Regions from separate parts of the Calditerricola yamamurae genome, predicted to be linked through region 2. Evidence: riboswitches for the same ligand, from Rfam matches in the RefSeq annotation. Region 2 holds a riboswitch; the other holds the start of a gene.
What was found. A riboswitch is a leader RNA that binds a small molecule or an ion and turns the genes downstream of it on or off. The one in region 2 is predicted to bind thiamine pyrophosphate.

Region 1: another riboswitch for thiamine pyrophosphate. It lies ahead of thiC (phosphomethylpyrimidine synthase ThiC); the one in region 2 lies ahead of tenA (thiaminase II).

Annotation. Positions count from the first base shown of each region.
Region 1 is NZ_BAAIFH010000005.1:145,437-154,279, reverse strand. Features, by position in the region: gene ACYQ0Z_RS05905 (ferritin-like domain-containing protein) at 103-420, shown strand; gene ACYQ0Z_RS05900 (spore coat protein) at 433-816, shown strand; gene ACYQ0Z_RS05895 (MFS transporter) at 905-2,122, opposite strand; tRNA gene ACYQ0Z_RS05890 (tRNA-Thr) at 2,274-2,349, opposite strand; gene ACYQ0Z_RS05885 (dihydrolipoamide acetyltransferase family protein) at 2,526-3,497, opposite strand; gene ACYQ0Z_RS05880 (alpha-ketoacid dehydrogenase subunit beta) at 3,521-4,549, opposite strand; partial or broken gene ACYQ0Z_RS05875 (thiamine pyrophosphate-dependent dehydrogenase E1 component subunit alpha) at 4,589-5,558, opposite strand; gene ACYQ0Z_RS05870 (RluA family pseudouridine synthase) at 5,752-6,735, shown strand; TPP riboswitch at 6,821-6,935, shown strand; gene thiC (phosphomethylpyrimidine synthase ThiC) at 7,087-8,805, shown strand.
Region 2 is NZ_BAAIFH010000006.1:959,092-967,934, reverse strand. Features, by position in the region: gene ACYQ0Z_RS11080 (glycosyltransferase) at 1-446, shown strand, start outside; partial or broken gene phnD (phosphate/phosphite/phosphonate ABC transporter substrate-binding protein) at 553-1,308, shown strand; partial or broken gene ACYQ0Z_RS11070 (phosphonate ABC transporter ATP-binding protein) at 1,325-1,426, shown strand; gene selD (selenide, water dikinase SelD) at 1,559-2,611, shown strand; gene ACYQ0Z_RS11060 (methyl-accepting chemotaxis protein) at 2,709-4,508, shown strand; gene ACYQ0Z_RS11055 (transcription repressor NadR) at 4,608-5,177, opposite strand; gene ACYQ0Z_RS11050 (2,3-butanediol dehydrogenase) at 6,138-7,187, opposite strand; gene ACYQ0Z_RS11045 (S-layer homology domain-containing protein) at 7,261-7,419, shown strand; TPP riboswitch at 7,587-7,695, shown strand; gene tenA (thiaminase II) at 7,779-8,447, shown strand; gene ACYQ0Z_RS11035 (ABC transporter ATP-binding protein) at 8,459-8,843, shown strand, end outside.

The sequences.
Region 1 (8,843 bases), on a different contig from region 2:
ATGGCGAAAATCGTCGCACAGCACTCCCGCGCATAGGCAGGCGCTTCCGGTTTCATACTAGTGTTGCACCCTTGCAAAGGACCGCAAAAGGAGGAACCGACCATGGACACGCCGCAACCCTATCCGGGTCCCACGTACCAGCCCGCTTTCGGTGCGGCAGCGGCACAGCCGCAACCCTTGCGCTGGCCAACACCGCCCGAGGTCGTGACAACCAAAGACCTGGCCTACCTCAAGGACAGCCTATCGTGGGAGCTCCTGGCAATGAAAAAGTGCCACCACTTCGCCCAGGCATGCACCGACCCGCAGCTCCGCGAGGCCCTGGAAGCGGCCTGCCGGATGCACCAACGCCACTACGAAATGCTACTGGGACATCTCAACACCGGCGGATCCCGTCCTCCCGCGCCGGGACAGCCGATGTAAGGAGGGGCCACCATGCAACAACCGCCGAACAACCAGAAAATCGCCAATCCCAAACCGCCCGCCGAACCACAGGTGAAAGGCCCGCAACTGAACGACCGCGACCGGGTCAACGACGTGCTGGCCACCGAGAAATACCTGTGCCACAATTACACCATCATGGCCATTGAAGCCAGCCACGATCGCCTGCACCAGGACGTGCTGGCCATCCTGAACGAAACCCACCAGTGCCAGCGGCGCCTGTTCAACCTCATGTTTGAAAAAGGGTGGTACAAGCTGGAGGCGGCACCGGCCTACGAGGTGCAAAACGCCTACCAGCAGTTTTCCGGGTACCGTACACAATTCCCCCTCCATGGCGCAGGTGGGGAAACGGCCCAGACGGCCACACCATGGATGTGATCCGTGAAACGGGAAACGCCCTTGACCGCTTGCCGAAAGCGGAACAAGGGCGTTTTTGGCGTGATTCCCGTTCTCCCCCACATCCCGCTCATGCCTCCATCCCGTCCACCGGACGCCGTACGGCCCCGCTGCGCCGCGCGATCCACAGGATGGGGAGGATGCCCAGCAGGGTCAATCCGCCGAACAGCACATACGTGCCGTAGATGCTGTAACGATCCATCACCAGGCCACCGAGCACGTTGCACGCCACCGTGCCAAGCCCGTGTCCAAACGCCGCGAAAATGCCCAGGGCCGTTGCCTGCAGGTGGCGGGGCGCCAGTTCGCGAACCAACGGCGGCGCGGCGGCCAAGTACAAGCCGACGGAAAAGCCTTGCAGCAAAAAGAGCCCCAACACCGCGGCCAGCGGTGGTGCCGTGGCATACCACAGCCACCGCCCCGCCGACACCGCACTGGCCAAAAGGAGCGTGCCCGCCAGCCCCCAGCGGCGCACAAACCAACCGGCGGTGCGCATGAAAATCACTTCGCTTCCGGCAAAGAGGAGAAACGCCACCCCGATGCCCGCCACCGATCCCCCGAGGGCCTGGTACAGCAAGCCAAAGTAGACATTGTTCCCGTTAATCGGCCCAAACACCAGGAAGGCGCTCAGCACGAACAGCGCGTAGGACGGGAGGCTGAGCAGGTCGCGCAGACCCCGCCACAGCCGCACGTGGCCCGTTTCCTCCCCCTGGTCGGGCAGGCGACGGACAACCCACAGGGAGGCGAACAGCGCCGCGGCATACAAGGGAAACAGCACCCCAAGCCCGAAGGCGTCGGCCGCCCTGCCGGCTACAAACGCCGCCGTGGCGAACCCAACCGCGCCCCACAACCGGATGTTCCCGTAGGAAACGCCACTTTCGCGCGCAAACCGTAAGGCCAGGCTGTCGGAAATGGGCACGATGGCGCTCTGAAACAGGTGCAGCCCGACAAGCAGTACGAGCATGACGGCAAAACCGTCGGCCACGAGAAAGCCAAGGGCGATCGTTCCCGACATCACTGCGGCAACCGTCAACACACGCAGCGGCCGTTGCGTGGCATCACAGAGCAGTCCCCAAACCGGTTGGGTTACGATCGCCACAATCGGTCCGACGGCCGTCAGCACGCCAATTTCCGTTCCCGAAAACCCCTTGGCCTCCAGAAAGCGCGACAGGAGTGGATAGAAGGCTCCAAACGCAAAAAAGAACCCCAGAAACAGCGCGTTGAGCCGCAGGTACGTCCCCCGCCACGGCATGGCGGCACGCCCGAGCTCCTGCGTCTTTGCCAATGACACGCCATTCCCCTCCCCCGCTTGCCGACCCATTCGCCGCTCGCCTGCGACGGTACGATCGGAGCGATCCTCTTTGACACGGCAAACGCGCAAGACAAGAAAGAATAAAGAAACCCGCCACCGGACATTCCGGTGCGGGCTTTTGGCTATGTAGTGGTGCTGGCGGAGGGACTTGAACCCACGACCTACGCATTACGAGTGCGCCGCTCTACCAACTGAGCTACGCCAGCACATTTGCGTCGCCGATCACGCTTATCAATTTACACGAGACCAACGGAAATGTCAAGTGGAATTTTTTTCCGCTCCATCCGCAACAGGTGCCTCCTCGCCCCATGGCTGCCGGCTCCCTTTTCGTTTCCGGCCTGCATCGCCGGGAAAGAAAAAAAGCCCCGTTCCCGGGGCGATCTCACGTGTTTCCGACCAGAAGCACAGGCCGAGCCAACAGTTCGGCGATTCGCCCCAGAAACTTCGCCCCTGGGGCTCCATCCACCACCCGATGGTCAATGGTAAGACTCAGCGTCATTTCATGCACGGGGCGCCACTCACCCGCCACCTGTTGTGGAACTTGGCGAATCCGGCCAACCCCCACGATCGCCACCTCTAGAGGATTCAGGATCGGCGTAAAGGCATCAATCCCCTCCATTCCAAGATTCGAGATGCTGATCGTGCTCCCCGTTACGTCATCCGGGTCCAACTTGCCGGTTCGCGCACGTTCGCGCAGATCCCGCAACCGGCGACTGATTTCCACCAGGCTCGCCGATTCTGCATGCCGCACAACCGGCACCACCAACCCCTCTTCCAGGGCAACGGCAACCCCCACATGTACCCAGGGAAAGAACGTGATTGCATCACCTTCCCAGCGGGCATTCACCTGCGGTACGGCCTGCACCGCTTTCGCTACGGCCTTGACCAGAAAGTCCGTATAGGTAAGCCGAACCCCGTATTCGGCTTCAAACACCGGGGCGACCTCCGCGCGGAAGCGCACCAGCGCATCAACATTCACCTGGGTGGTTAAGGTGACTTGCGCCGACTCTCGCAGACTCTCGAGCATCCGCCGGGCGATCGTTGCCCGCATGGAGGTTACAGGTTTTCGGATGGGAGATTCCGACCCAGAAGGCTTTTCCGCCTGGCTCTGCACGGCCCCTGCCCGAGTCGCCGGGTGGATTACTTTCACCGTCTCTGCGGACATTGCGGCAGCCGTGGCCGAATTCCCCCTGCGCGATTCCATCCAGGCCAAAAGTTCGTCCCGTCCGACCCGCCGACCCGGAAACGCGACCGCAATTTCCGCGAGGTCCACCCCCCGTTCTCGGGCCAATCGGCGGGCAGCCGGCGTCAACCGGGTCCCTTCCAGTTGCTTCTCTTCTGCCACCGCCGGCACCGGAACGGACCGCTTGGATCGGGCTACTGGAAGGTTTCACGGACCGCCTCTACCACCTTGGCCGCGTTCGGAAGATACGCGTCTTCCAGCACCGGGCTGAAGGGCACGGGTGCGTGTGGAGGCGTGACCGTACGGATCGGGGCATCGAGAAAATCAAATCCCTTGGTGGCGACGACCGAGGCGATCTCCGATGCCATCGAGCAACGCGGGTTGGCTTCATCCACCACAATCAATCGGCCGGTCTTTTCCACCGAGGTGAGAATGGTTTCTTCGTCCAGCGGCTGCAAGGTACGCGGATCGATCACCTCAACCTCTTTCCCTTGCGCCGCAAGGATCTCGGCCGCTTCGAGGGCCACATGGACCATCTTGCCGATTGCCACCACCGTCGCGTCTTTCCCCGGTCGCTTGATGTCGGCTTTCCCCAAGGGAATCGTGTAGGTCCCCTCCGGAACCCGCCCTTTCTGATTTAACAGGGCGATATGTTCACAAAAGATGACGGGGTCGTCATCTCGAATCGCCGAACACAGCAACCCCTTCGCGTCGTACGGCGTGGAGGGGACCACCACTTTCAGGCCCGGAACATGCACGAATACGGGATAAAGAATCTGGCTGTGCTGGGCAGCCGCCCGGTACCCCGCCCCGATCAAGGTACGCACCACGAGCGGAACCTTCGCCTTACCGCCAAACATGTACCGCAACTTGGCTGCTTGGTTCAGCGGGATGTCGTAGCAGACCCCGACGAATCCGACGAACATCAACTCCACCACAGGCCGAAGCCCCGTCGCGGCGGCACCGACAGCCGCACCGATAAACCCCGCCTCGGAAATCGGTGTATCCAGTACACGCTCCCGGCCAAACTCCTGAACGAGCCCCCTCGTTACCCCCAAAACGCCACCCCAGGCTTCGTCACCCGCCAGATGGTCAACCCCCGCACCGCCGGCCACATCTTCGCCCATCAGCACAACCGTTGGATCCCGCCGCATTTCCTCTCGCAACGCCTCATTGATTGCCTGTTGCAGGGTAATGGTTCGCGTTTGCACATCCGTGCGCATATAACGAACCTCCTGGCCCTTTCGATGATCTGCGCCACACTAGGCCGTGGCGTACACATCGGCAAGCAGATCTTCGGCAACGGGCAACGGGCTTTCCTCAGCAAACCGTATCGCCTCGGCGATGAGATCCTGAACCCGCCGGTCGATCTCCCGCAGGCTGGTTTCCTCCAGCAGTCCCCGTTCCAGCACATAGCGGCGGAAGAGTTGAATCGGATCGCGGGGCCCCATAATCGTCTCCTGGTCCTCCGCTTTCTTGTACTTCTGGGTGTCACCCTCGAAATGTCCGAACATGCGGTAGGTTTTGCACTCGATGAGGGACGGCCCCTTGCCCTCCCGTGCCCGTCGTACTGCCTCTCCCATCGCCTCGTACACCGCGAACACATCCTGTCCGTCTACCACAACACCGGGGATGTTATACCCGGCGGCCCGATCGGCAATGTTCTGGGCCGCGCAAGCATACCAGACCGGTGTGGACTCGGCATACAGATTGTTCTCACATACAAAGACCACCGGTAATTTCCAAATCGCGGCCAGATTCAGGCTTTCATGGAAGGTTCCCTGGTTGGCGGCCCCATCGCCAAAGAAGCAGACGGCTACCGCCCCCGTTCGCAAGGTTTTTGCCGTTAAGCCGGCCCCTACCGCCAGCGGGAATCCGCCGCCGACAATCCCGTTTGCGCCGAGCATCCCTCTGTGCACATCGGCAATGTGCATGGAGCCCCCTTTGCCCTTGCAAAGCCCTGTGGCCTTGCCGAAAATCTCGGCCATCATCCCCTTTACATCACAACCCTTTGCAATGCAGTGGCCATGCCCTCTATGGGTACTGGTTAAGAAAATCGCCATCGGTGAGATGGGCGCACGTACCCACCGCAACCGCTTCCTCACCGGCATACAGGTGCACGAATCCGGGAATCCGCCCTTTGCTGAAGTAATCCCGGACGGCCAACTCAAATTCGCGGATCAACCGCATGCGTTCATACATCCAGCGCAGTTTCTCCGGCCCGATTTCCATATGCTTCCCCCATATACCCGGAATTCTCTGAACAGAAAGGTTTTTTAATGCAGGCTCGCACCCGCGGCAAGAGCGCTTACATCCATCGCTTTCATATGTATACCGACTTGGCTAGTTTTATGATCTCCATCCCTGTTCGCAACAGGGGTGTCGGTTATCATAGAGGGGGAGAAGCGCCAAGGAGGCTGCACACATGGACAACACTCCCGTCAAGCGGCACAATAAGTGGATCACGTTCACCGTGCCGGTCGACTGGGAGGGCCGCACGGTACGCGAGGTGCTCAAGGGGCCGCTGCTGCTGTCGAATCGGATGATCAACCGGTTAACCCGGATGCGCGGCATCCGGCTCAACGGACGCATGCCGTGGCTCGACCGCCCGGTACGGGCCGGCGACCGATTGGCCGTGGCCATCCGCCCGTGGGAGGAGCCGGACCTTGTGCCGGAACCGGTGCCCTTTGGCCTCGTCTACGAGGATGACGATCTGCTCGTCGTCGACAAACCGGCGGGGATCAACGTGCATCCGGTGCGCCGTCATGAGCGGGGCACCCTCGCCCACGGCATCGCCTACCACTGGCAGCAGCAGGGCGTGGAGGCCCGCGTGCGTCCGGTGCACCGCCTCGACCGCGACACTTCGGGCCTGCTGCTGGTGGCCAAGCACGCCTACGCCCACCAGCTTCTCGACCGCGCCCTGCGCGAAAAACGCATCCGCCGCGTCTACCTGGCCGTGGTGCACGGCCGCCTGGCCGAAGGCACGGGCGTCATCGACGCCCCCATCGCCCGGGATCCGGGCCATCCGCTGCGCCGGCGCGTCGATGAACGCGGGGAACCGGCCGTCACGCGCTACCGCGTGCTTACGCAAACGGACGACGCGTCGTTTGTCGAGGCGGAATTGGAGACGGGCCGAACGCACCAGATCCGCGTCCACTTCGCCCACCTCGGCCATCCGCTGTTCGGGGACCGACTGTACGGCGCCGCCACCGAGCATATCGCCCGGCAGGCCCTCCACGCCGCCCGGCTGGCCTTCACCCATCCGCTGACCGGCGCGGCGATGGCCTTTTCGTCGCCCCTACCGGAAGACCTGCGGCACCTGGTCAAGACCCTTGGCCTTGCGGTGCCCGATGACGTCCTCGGCGTTGACGCACCCGCCCGGGTTCCCGAATGCGGCACTTTTCCCTGATTCGGCATGGGTCGCTCGGGGCCCATGGAACAAATTTGTTGCCTGTTGTCCCCCGCTGCGCTACGATAGAGATGACAGCCAACCGCATACCGCACACGGGAGCTCGGGGAGCCGGGCTGAGAGGGTGACCAGGAATCCGTCACCGACCGTCTGAACCTGACCAGGGTAATGCCTGCGCAGGGAACGTGCACCGACGCACCATTCGCCACGCACGGCCGCCTTCCCTGGCGGCCTTTTTTCACCCCTTTCACATTCGCCGCAATTCTTCGTCGCTTTCCGCCCCGGATCCCTCCCCTGCCACCGTGTGGACGTGCGGCGCTGTCAACACTCCGCGGCAGAGGAGGAGGCGCCATGTCCGCTCGCAAGCTGAACCTCTCCATCGGCTCCTACACGAACTACTTCCCCAACAGCCGGAAGGTGTACGTGCAAGGCTCGCGCCCCGACATCCGCGTGCCGATGCGCGAAATCACGCTCAGCCCCACAAAAGGGCTTCGCGGTGAGGAGACAAACCCGCCCCTGCGCGTCTACGACACGAGCGGCCCCTACACCGACCCCCATTACACCGTCGACCTGGAAAAGGGCCTACCCAAGCTGCGCCGGCCGTGGATCCTCGAGCGCGGCGACGTGGAGGAGATCGTTGGCCACAAGGGGCGACGCGTCTTCCGCGCCAAGGCCGGATGCGCGGTAACGCAGATGGCCTACGCCAAGCGCGGCATCGTCACGCCGGAAATGGAGTTCGTCGCCCTGCGCGAGGGGATGGATCCGGAATTCGTGCGCCAGGAAGTGGCCCGCGGCCGGGCGATCATTCCGGCGAACATCAACCACCCGGAAACGGAACCGATGATCATCGGGCGGAACTTCCACGTCAAGATCAACGCCAACATCGGCAACTCCGCCGTCGCCTCGTCCATTGAAGAAGAGGTCGAAAAGATGACCTGGGCCATCCTGTGGGGCGCCGACACGGTGATGGACCTGTCGACGGGCAAGCACATCTATGAAACGCGGGAATGGATCCTGCGCAATTCCCCCGTCCCCATCGGCACCGTGCCCATCTACGAGGCCCTGGAGAAGGTGGGGGGCAAGCCGGAGGAGCTGACGTGGGAAATCTACCGCGACACGCTCATCGAACAAGCCGAGCAGGGCGTCGACTACTTTACCATTCACGCCGGCGTGCGCCTGGCCTACATCCCGCTCACGGCCCATCGCGTCACGGGCATCGTCTCCCGCGGCGGATCGATCATCGCCGCCTGGTGCCTGGCCCATCACGAGGAAAACTTCCTGTACACGCACTTTGAGGAAATTTGCGAAATCTGCCGCGCATACGATGTGGCCATCTCCCTTGGGGACGGCCTGCGCCCCGGCTCCATCGCCGACGCCAACGACGAGGCTCAGTTCGCCGAGCTCAAGACCCTCGGCGAGCTGACGAAGATCGCCTGGGAACACGACGTACAGGTGATGATCGAAGGACCGGGCCACGTGCCGATGCACAAGATCAAGGAGAACGTCGACTTGCAGATGAAGATTTGCCACGAGGCCCCCTTCTACACCCTGGGACCCATCGTCACCGACATCGCCCCCGGCTACGACCACATCACCTCCGCCATCGGCGCGGCAATGATCGGCTGGTACGGCACGGCCATGCTGTGCTATGTCACACCGAAGGAGCACCTCGGCCTGCCGAACAAGGAGGACGTGAAGGAAGGCGTCATCGCCTATAAGATCGCCGCCCACGCCGCCGACGTGGCCAAGGGCCACCCGCGGGCCCAGCAGCGCGACGACGCCCTGTCGAAGGCGCGCTTCGAGTTCCGCTGGCGCGACCAGTTCAACCTCTCCCTCGACCCCATCCGGGCCCAGGAATTCCACGACGAGACGCTGCCCGCCGAAGGGGCAAAAACGGCCCACTTCTGCTCGATGTGCGGACCGAAATTCTGCAGCATGCGCATCACCCATGACCTGCGCGCCTACGCCCGGGAAAAGGGCCTCGACGAACAGGCGGCGATCGCCGAGGGTCTGAAGGAAAAGGCAGCGGAATTTCGTGCCCGGGGCGGGGCGATTTACCCGCGCACCTAACCCGCGCGCCGCAACAAGAAACTCTTTTCCGGGTTTTG
Region 2 (8,843 bases):
TCATCGCCGGCCCGGTACTGGATGCCGCCGAGGGGGAGCGCGTGCGGCGCGCCGCACAGGAGGAGCGGGAATGGGTCGCGTATGTCGGCGAGGTGCCGCACGCGTGCATGCCTGCCCTCTACGCGCAGGCCGATGTCGTCCTCAACACGTCGCGCGCCGAAGGGCAGCCGGCGGCGCTGATCGAGGCGCTCCATTTTGGCGTGCCCGTGTTGGCTTCCAACGTCGCGGGAAACCGGACGATCGTGCGGCAGGAGGAGAACGGGCTGTTGTATACCGATCTGGACGAGGAGGATTTCGCCGCCAAGGCGGCGCGGCTGGTGCAGGATGACGCCCTGCGCCGGAGGTTGGTGGAAGCCGGGCGACGCGACGTGGCGGCGCGCTTTTCGGCCGAAACGGAGGCGCGGCGGCTGCTCGCCATTTACCAGGCCGTGCGGGACGGTTGCTGACGGACCTGCATGCGGTACAATAAAGGGTGCGTTCGTTTCGTGTATCGAAACACCGAACGTTGAGGAGGCGTATGCCGTGCGAAAACAAGGGCTCCCGCGTTGGGCGATGATGGCACTGCTGTTGCTGCTCGTGTTCTCGCTCGTCGCGTGCAGCCAGACGCAGGTGCCCGAGCAAGGGCAGGGCGGTGAAGCGGACGAGCCCTTTCACATCGGCGTGATTCCCACACAAAACCAGGGCGAGATGCAGAAGGCGATGAACAAGCTGGCGCAGATTCTGGAAGAGAAGCTCGGCCGTGACGTCGAGATCAAGGTGTATTCCGACTACAACGGTGTTGTCGAGGCCATGGGCTATGGCCACGTCGATATGGCCTTTTTTGGCCCGCTGACCTACGTCATCGCCCACGAAAGGAGCGGGGCGGAGGCGATCATCACCCCGCTCATCGACGGCAAGCCCTACTACTACTCGTACCTGATCACGCACAAAGACAGCCCGTGGAACTCCATCGACGACGGGGTCAAGCATTCCAAGGAGATCCGCCTGGCCTTCGGCGACGTCAACTCTACGTCGGCTTCTCTCATCCCCGGGCTGGTGCTGAAGAAGCAGGGCGTGTTTGAAGACCAGAACCAACACCAATTCAAGTCGGTCGTCTATACGGGGAACCACGACGCGACGGCGCTGGCCGTGCAGAACAAGCAGGCCGATGTTGGGGCCATTGACAGCGCCATGTTCAACGTGCTGAAGAACGAAGGCAAGATTGATGCTGGCGCCTTCAAGGTGATCTGGCAATCGGAGCCGCTCTTTCAGTATCCGTGGGCGGTGAAGAAGGACACGTCGCCGGAGCTGATCAAACAGCTGCAGGACGCCTTTGTCGGCATCAAAGCGCGTAGCCATTGCCCGCGTCCTGATGCAGAAGCCGAAGATGATCCTCGGCGACGAGCCGGTGGCCAGCCTCGATCCGGTGACGGCCCGCTCGATCCTCGCTCGCCCGCGGCTTGACCGTCTACGACGGGCCGCCGGAGGGCGCGTAACCGACGATGTGCTGGCCGAAATCTATCCCCTTGACGCGGTCGGCGTGTGACCGCGAAAGGCGATGAAACGGGAGGTGCGCACGATGACGGAGCGCGAGCGAATCCGGCTGACGGCGCTGTCGACCAAGGCGGGGTGAGGGTGCAAGATCGGTCCCCAGGACCTGGCGCACGTGTTGCGCCACTTGCCCCAGTCGGAAGCCGATCCCCGGCTGCTCGTCGGCTTTGAAACCTCCGACGATGCCGGCGTGTTCCAGCTGACCGATGACCTGGCCCTGGTGCAGACGGTCGACTACTTTACGCCGATTGTCGACGATCCCTACTGGTTCGGGGCCATCGCGGCGGCCAACGCCCTCAGCGACGTCTACGCCATGGGCGCCAAGCCGCTGACGGTGCTCAACATCGTCGGCTTTCCCATCAAAAAGCTGGACCCGGCCATCCTGGCCGATATTCTGCGCGGCGCCGCCGACAAGGTGCGGGAAGCCGGCGCCACCCTGGTAGGCGGACACTCCATCGACGACCAGGAGCCGAAATTCGGCCTGGCCGTCACCGGTGTTGTGCATCCTGCCAAGGTGTGGAAAAACTGCGGCGCCTGCCCGGGCGACAAGCTGATTCTGACCAAGCCCATCGGCGTGGGCATCCTCACCACGGCGATCAAGCGCGACCGCTTGGATGAGGAGGGGACACGTCGCGTCACCCAGGTGATGGCCACGCTCAACAAGGCGGCCGCCGAGGTGCTGGCGTCCTTTTCCGTGCACGCCTGCACCGACGTGACCGGTTTCGGCCTGCTGGGCCACGCTTATGAGATGGCCGTCGGAAGCGGAGTGGGGCTGCGCATCGAGGCCGGTCGCGTCCCGATCTTGCCCGGTGCGCGGGAGCTGGCCGCCGAGGGCATCGTGCCGGGCGGGTCAAGGGCCAACACCCAGTGGTTGGCCGACAAGGTCGACTTTGCCGACGGCGTGGACGAACCGACGCGCGTGGTGCTGTGCGATGCCGTCACCTCGGGCGGTCTCTTGGTGGCCCTGCCGGCCGATGAGACCGACGCGGCCCTGGAAGCGCTGCGCGCGCACGGCGTCGAGGCGTCCATGATCGGCGAGGCGGTGGCCGCGCACCCGGGCCGCATTCGGGTGATCCCGTAACCGGGAGCGGAGCCCCCTTCAGCACACGGTGTTCCGACGATGCAGGTCTTTGGACCTACGAAAAGATAGGTCCAAAGGCCTGTTTTGTTTTTGGGTGATGCCTCGTGATGCTGTTTTCACTTTTTCCTACGCAGAAATTCGGTATCATCTTTGTGAAGGGAAGCGACAACGAATGATGGGAAAAGAGCGAAGGGATGTAATGCGTTTAATACATAATATGTCAGTCAAAAAGAAATTGATGAGCATTTTCCTTTTGATCCTTGTTCTGTTCACCGTGGGCAACGCGATAGCGTGGGGAATGTTGCGGTCCGTGGCCCAGGATGTCGTCCGCTTGGAAGCGGAAGGCCAAATGATGACGCAGATGATGGAGCTGAAGGCCCAGTTGCGTTTGCTGTCCCTCCGCGTGCTGGAGTACCTGCTCAATCCGGACCCGCAGATGCTAGAGGAGTACCGTGCGCAGCAGGAGGCGTTTGCCGCCCAGGCCTTGCAGGTGCAAAAGCGGCTGCAGCCGGAACAACAGGCGGCCTTCCAGCAGGTGTTGGCCCAGTACGCCGCGTTTCGGCAATTGGTTGAGGAGCGGCTGTTGCCTGCGGTGCAACGCGGCGATGCCACCGAAGCCGGCCGATTGGAAGAGGAGATGGCGACTGCCCGCCGCGCGCTGATCAACGAGATCGACCGGCTGGTAAAGGCCGAGAACGATCAGTTTGCCGCCGTTTCTGCCCGAACGCAAGCGAAGGCTACCTTCACCTCCACCATACAGACGGTCGTTTTGGTTGTGGCTTCGGCTGTGGGCCTGACCGTCGCGATTCTGTTCACACGGTACCTGGCGCGGCCGCTGGCCCAAATCACCGCGGTGGCCCAGCGCGTGGCCCAGGGCGATCTGCGCCTCGAAGCGCTTCCCGTTCGTTCGCACGACGAGCTGGGACGCTTGGCACAGGCCGTCAACGAGATGGTGAAACAGTTGCGCGGGATGATTCACAACGTACAGAACGTGGCCCGGCAGCTGGCCGATTCGGCCGACGCGCTGTCGTCGGGCGCTGCGCAGACGTCCCAGGCGGCGCGGGAGATTGCCCAGTCCGTGCAGGCTGTGGCCGGCGGGGCCGAGTCGCAGGTGCGGGCGACGGAGGAGAGCGCGCGGGCGATGGAAGAGATGGCCGCGGGCATCCAGCGCATTGCCGAGGCCATGGGCAAGGTGGCGCAAACGGCCGCGAACGGGGCCCAGATGGCGGAAGGGGGTAGCCGGTTGGTCCAGCAGGCAGTGGGACAGATGGAAACGATTGCCGAAGCTGTGACCCAGACGGCGCAAGATGTGCGTGCGCTAGCCAGCCGGTCCCAGGAGATTGAAACCATCAGCACCGTCATCACCGAGATTGCCGAGCAGACCAATCTCCTTGCCCTCAACGCCGCCATCGAGGCGGCACGCGCCGGCGAGCACGGCCGGGGGTTCAGCGTGGTTGCCGATGAGGTGCGCAAGCTGGCGGAGCAGGCCAAAGGCTCGGCGCAGGAGATCGTCTCCCTCATCCGTACCATCCAGGAGGAGACGCGGCGGGCGACAGACGCCATGGAGGCGACGACGAAGGAAGTAGTGGCCGGCAAGGAAGCGGTGAGCAAGGCAGGGGAGGCCTTTGCGCGCATCGTGTCCGCCATGCATACGGTGAATGGAGAGGTGGAAGAGGTGGCCGCCGTCTCCGAAGAGCTCTCGGCGGGTTCCGAGGAGGTGACCGCATCGGTGGAAGAGGTCGCGCGGCTGGCGCGGGAAGCGTCGGGGAGCGCCGAGCGGGCGGCCGCGTCCACGGAAGAGCAGCTGGCCTCGATGGAGGAAATGACCGCCTCGGCCGCGTCGCTCCACGAATTGGCCAAGACGCTCCGAGAAACGGTGGAAGTGTTCCGCGTTTGACGGCAGCGCACGGCGATCGCAGGCAACGAAAGACGCCTCCGGCGAGGACACGAGGGCGCTCAGCGCGCGGACAGGACGGGGAAGACGCACGGTCGGGCGTTACGGGCGGCCGACAGGGAGGGTATCACCGGGAAGGGGATCGACGAGAATGCCTGCCTCTCTGAGCGCTTGGCAGGCGCGGTCGAGGCGAGACACCTCGGGGGCTTGCAAGGTGTGCAGGTGCAAACCGCCGGTGAGGGAAGAGAGAAGGGGCGCCCGCTCCGCGCGCACCTTGCCGATAAAGCGCTGCACATCTTCACGTGACCGGATCATCAGTGTGCCGCGCAGCTCGCCATAGATCGGGTGTTCGACGATCACGTCGACGACGTTCACACCGTGGTCAACGAGGAGCAGCAGCTCCTGTTCCGTCTCTTCCGGGGTGTGGCGGCAGGCAACGACGCGGGTGATGAGGGGGGGATTTGGCGCCTCCAGCCACACGTAGCCCTGCGGCGTGGCGACAATCGGTTCCTGACGTGCTTTCAAGAGGGCGATGTCCTGCACGATCACCTGTCGGCTGACGCCCATTTTCCCGGCCAGTTCGGTTCCCGTCACGGGGCCGTTTGCCGCTTGTAAAAGCGCGACGATGGCACGGCGCCGTGCTTCGCCAGACAACTTCCGTTTGGGCGCCATTGAGCCCACCCTCCTTAGGTTCGGCGTATCCTCGTGGTTCTGGGTTCATTATAGCGAACGGCGCGAGGAGATCATGGCCTGGCGGCGCGGGGGCGTGTCATGCCGGCGGAGGTGCTTACGACTTTGGAATTCGGGCGATATTGCCGTAACGTAAAGGCATCACATCAATGGTGTATACGAAGCGAAAGACGAAGGGTGCCTTTGAGATGCGCTGCCAAAGAGTGAAATAGGACTGTTAGTCGATTGCAACAAAGGGTCCTCCATGCTATTTTTTTGCTGAATGGAAGAAGATTGGAGAAGGATTAAAGTGGGGTTGAACTTGTTTGTGTGGGTGTTGCGGGGGGTTGTCCCCGAATTTTAAACGTGATTAATGGCTCTACACTTCCTTCCCGGACAGCGAAAATGGTGTACTCGTTTTGTCCCGTTTGAACACTGTAGATCCAACCTTTTTCAGGACAGTATCCAAGATAGTAGTGTTCTTTTTCTTTGATTTGTTGTAAAAACGATTCCTGTGAGAAGGATCCCATAGCACAATCCCCCCTAAGCAAGAAAATTTTACTAGGTTGGGATACCTTTTTTTAATACGACAAAAAAGAGAAGATTCGACAACTTGAAAAAACAACTTCTATGATCAATTAGCTTTTTTAGACGCCGAAAAATGTCGTCTTCGTCTTTTTCTCGTCGTTTTCAAGGGGTTGTGGGTCAATTCAAATGAGAAAAGGGTCAAAGCCGCATCGAGTGAGGGTACCTGTCCTTTTCCCTTACGAGGATGGAAGGGGACAGGTGCCCTTTCGATTTGCAACGACCGGTTTTCCTGTTAGATCGCCAGACGATCTTCTTTACCGACTCAGATGTCAAGGCGGACTTTTGAAATTAAAAAAATGCTCACGCAGTGCTTGCTGCGTGAGAAATTGCAGGCAGATCTTCCGGTTCTCATCTCATCGAGCCCATTGGAACGCATTAGGGTTTGACCAAGATCTTCACTTGGTCTTTTTCGTTCATCAGCGTTTCAAATCCTTCTGTTACGATCTCCTCCAGCTTAATTCGCTTCGTAACGAGTTTTTCGGCTGGGAAGTATCCGCGTTTCATCAATTCCATGACCGCCGGGAAAATGTCACGGTACGCAATAATGCCTTTTACATTCCGTTCTTTCAGGACGATGTTGTTCGGCTGAATGCCGGCTTCTTTTTCCCAGATGCTGACGATGACCGTTTCCCCTTCAAAGGATGTACTATCGATCGCTTGTTGCAATACTGTCGGAACGCCGGTTACTTCAAAGGCCACATCGACGCCACCACCGGTCAGTTCGTGAAGCTTTTGCACCGGATCTTCTTCTCTCGGATTGATGACAGCCGTCGCACCCAACTCTTTCGCTTTTTGCAGCCGTTCCTTGGAGACTTCCACGGCATAAATTTCAGCAACACCGGCCGCTTTTAACGCCTCGATCACCAGAAGCCCGATCGGACCGGTTCCAAAGACGGCGGCTTTGTCGCCGGGTTTGAGCTTGCTCATTCGAACGGCATGCAAGGCGACGGCCGCCGGTTCCACCAGGGCGCCTTGCTCGAAGGAAAGGCCTTCGGGCATTTTGTGAACCATGTACTCGTCCACCACGGTATACTCCGAAAATCCGCCGCCGCCTCCGGAGAGGCCGTGGAACCCGAGCTGCTCGCAAAGGTTGTATTTTCCTTTCAAACAAGCTGGACATTTTCCGCAGCGAAGAATCGGTTCAACGACAACCGGATCTCCCTCCTTGACCTTCGTAACGCCTTCTCCGACCTCGACGACTCGGCCGCAAAATTCGTGACCCAGGATGACCGGCGCTTTGTCACCGCTCAGGGGATGCGGGTCTTTCACCGGAATGAAGATGGGGCCGGCTGCGTATTCGTGCAAATCCGTTCCGCAGATCCCTGCCCATTCCACTTTGATTTTGACTTTTCCTTTTTCTACTTTCGGTTCCTCAACCTCTTCGACGCGAATGTCTCTGGCGTTATACCACCGTGCAGCTTTCATGCCGATTCTCCCCTTTCGTAATTAATCTTTACATTTTTACTGTAACTGAAAATGAGATTTCTGAAAGTGATGTTTGTCACATCATTCCCTCGCTAGCGAAGACGTTGTCCAAATAGAAAAACAGCCGTTCGCATGCACCATCCCGGCGTGGACGGTACCCGCTGTCCGGACCGCGGCGGCATACGGACTGGTTGCGGGGTATCCGGACGGTACGTTTGCCCCAAAAAGCTGACCACCCGCGCAGAAGCGATGGCCCTGCTGTATCGCGCGTTGATGGCTGACGTTCCGACAGAATAAAGACGGGAACGACGGTGACCACTCGTTGACGGTGGAAAACGGCCCTTGCTACAATGAAAGCAAATCCTCGCTGATAACTGGACACGTCCATACCATACGGTGACCATCCACTAGGGGTGCTCCGTTCGGGGCTGAGAGAAGGCGCTTGCGCCTTCAACCCTTGGAACCTGACCTGGGTAATGCCAGCGAAGGGAAGTGGGTGGGTCGGCTCACGAATGCCCAACGCATGCTTCGTGCCGCAGACCGCCCGCTTGTCGGGCGGTTTTTTATTAGGCGTCAAAGGGAGGGGGAAGAATGGCGACCAGCGCGTGGCTGTGGCAGGAAGCACAGCCGATCTTCGCGCGCATCATGGCCCACCCCTTTGTGCGGGGGTTGGGCGACGGCACGCTGCCGCAGGAGAAATTTCGCTTTTACCTCTGCCAGGACTACGTCTACCTCATCGACTACTGCCGCGTCTTCGCCTTGGCGGCGGCCAAGGCCGACGACCTGGACACGATGAAGCTGTTCGGTTCCCTGCTGTCCGAGACCCTGCATACGGAGATGGACATCCATCGCCGCTACGCGGCCCGGTTCGGCATGGCACCGGAGGAGCTGGAGCGGACGGAACCGGCGCCGGTGACGGCCAGCTACACGTCGTTTTTGCTCAAAACGGCTTACGCCGGGACCATCGCCGACATCCTGGCCGCCGTGCTGTCGTGTCAGTGGTCGTACCATGAGATCGCCCTGCGGCTAAAGGCGGCCGGAAGCAGCCCGGCTGACTCGCCCTACAACGCGTGGATTGACGCGTACGCCGCGGACGAGTTTGGCCGGCTTGGCCGGTGGCTGTGTGACAAGCTGGATGCGCTCACGGCCCACGCGTCCGAGGCGGAGCGGGGCCGCCTGCGGGAGCTCTTTGTCACCGGCTTCCGCTTTGAGTACCTGTTCTGGGAGATGGCGTGGCAAGAGGCTCGCTGGCCCCTGTGAGGAGGCGCGCGATGCTGGTCTTTGACGACGTGTGGTATGCCCACCGCGACGGCGACCGGATTGTCCCCGTCCTCGAGGGCGTCTCGTTCCACGTGGGGAAAGGGGAATTCGTCAGCCTTGTGGGCCCGAGCGGGGCGGGGAAGAGCACGATCTTCCAGCTGATCGCCGGGCTGCGCGAGCCCGATCGGGGACGCATCGCCGTAGACGGCCGTGCCGACGGGCGGCTCGGGCGGGTGGGGTATATGCCCCAGCAGGACTCGCTCCTGCCGTGGCGTACGGTGCTCGACAACGCGGTCCTCCCCCAGGAGATCCGCGGCGTGCCGCGGAAGGCGGCGCGGGAGCGGGCGCGGCGGCTGCTCGCGGAGTTCGGCCTCACCGGGTTTGAGCGGTCCTATC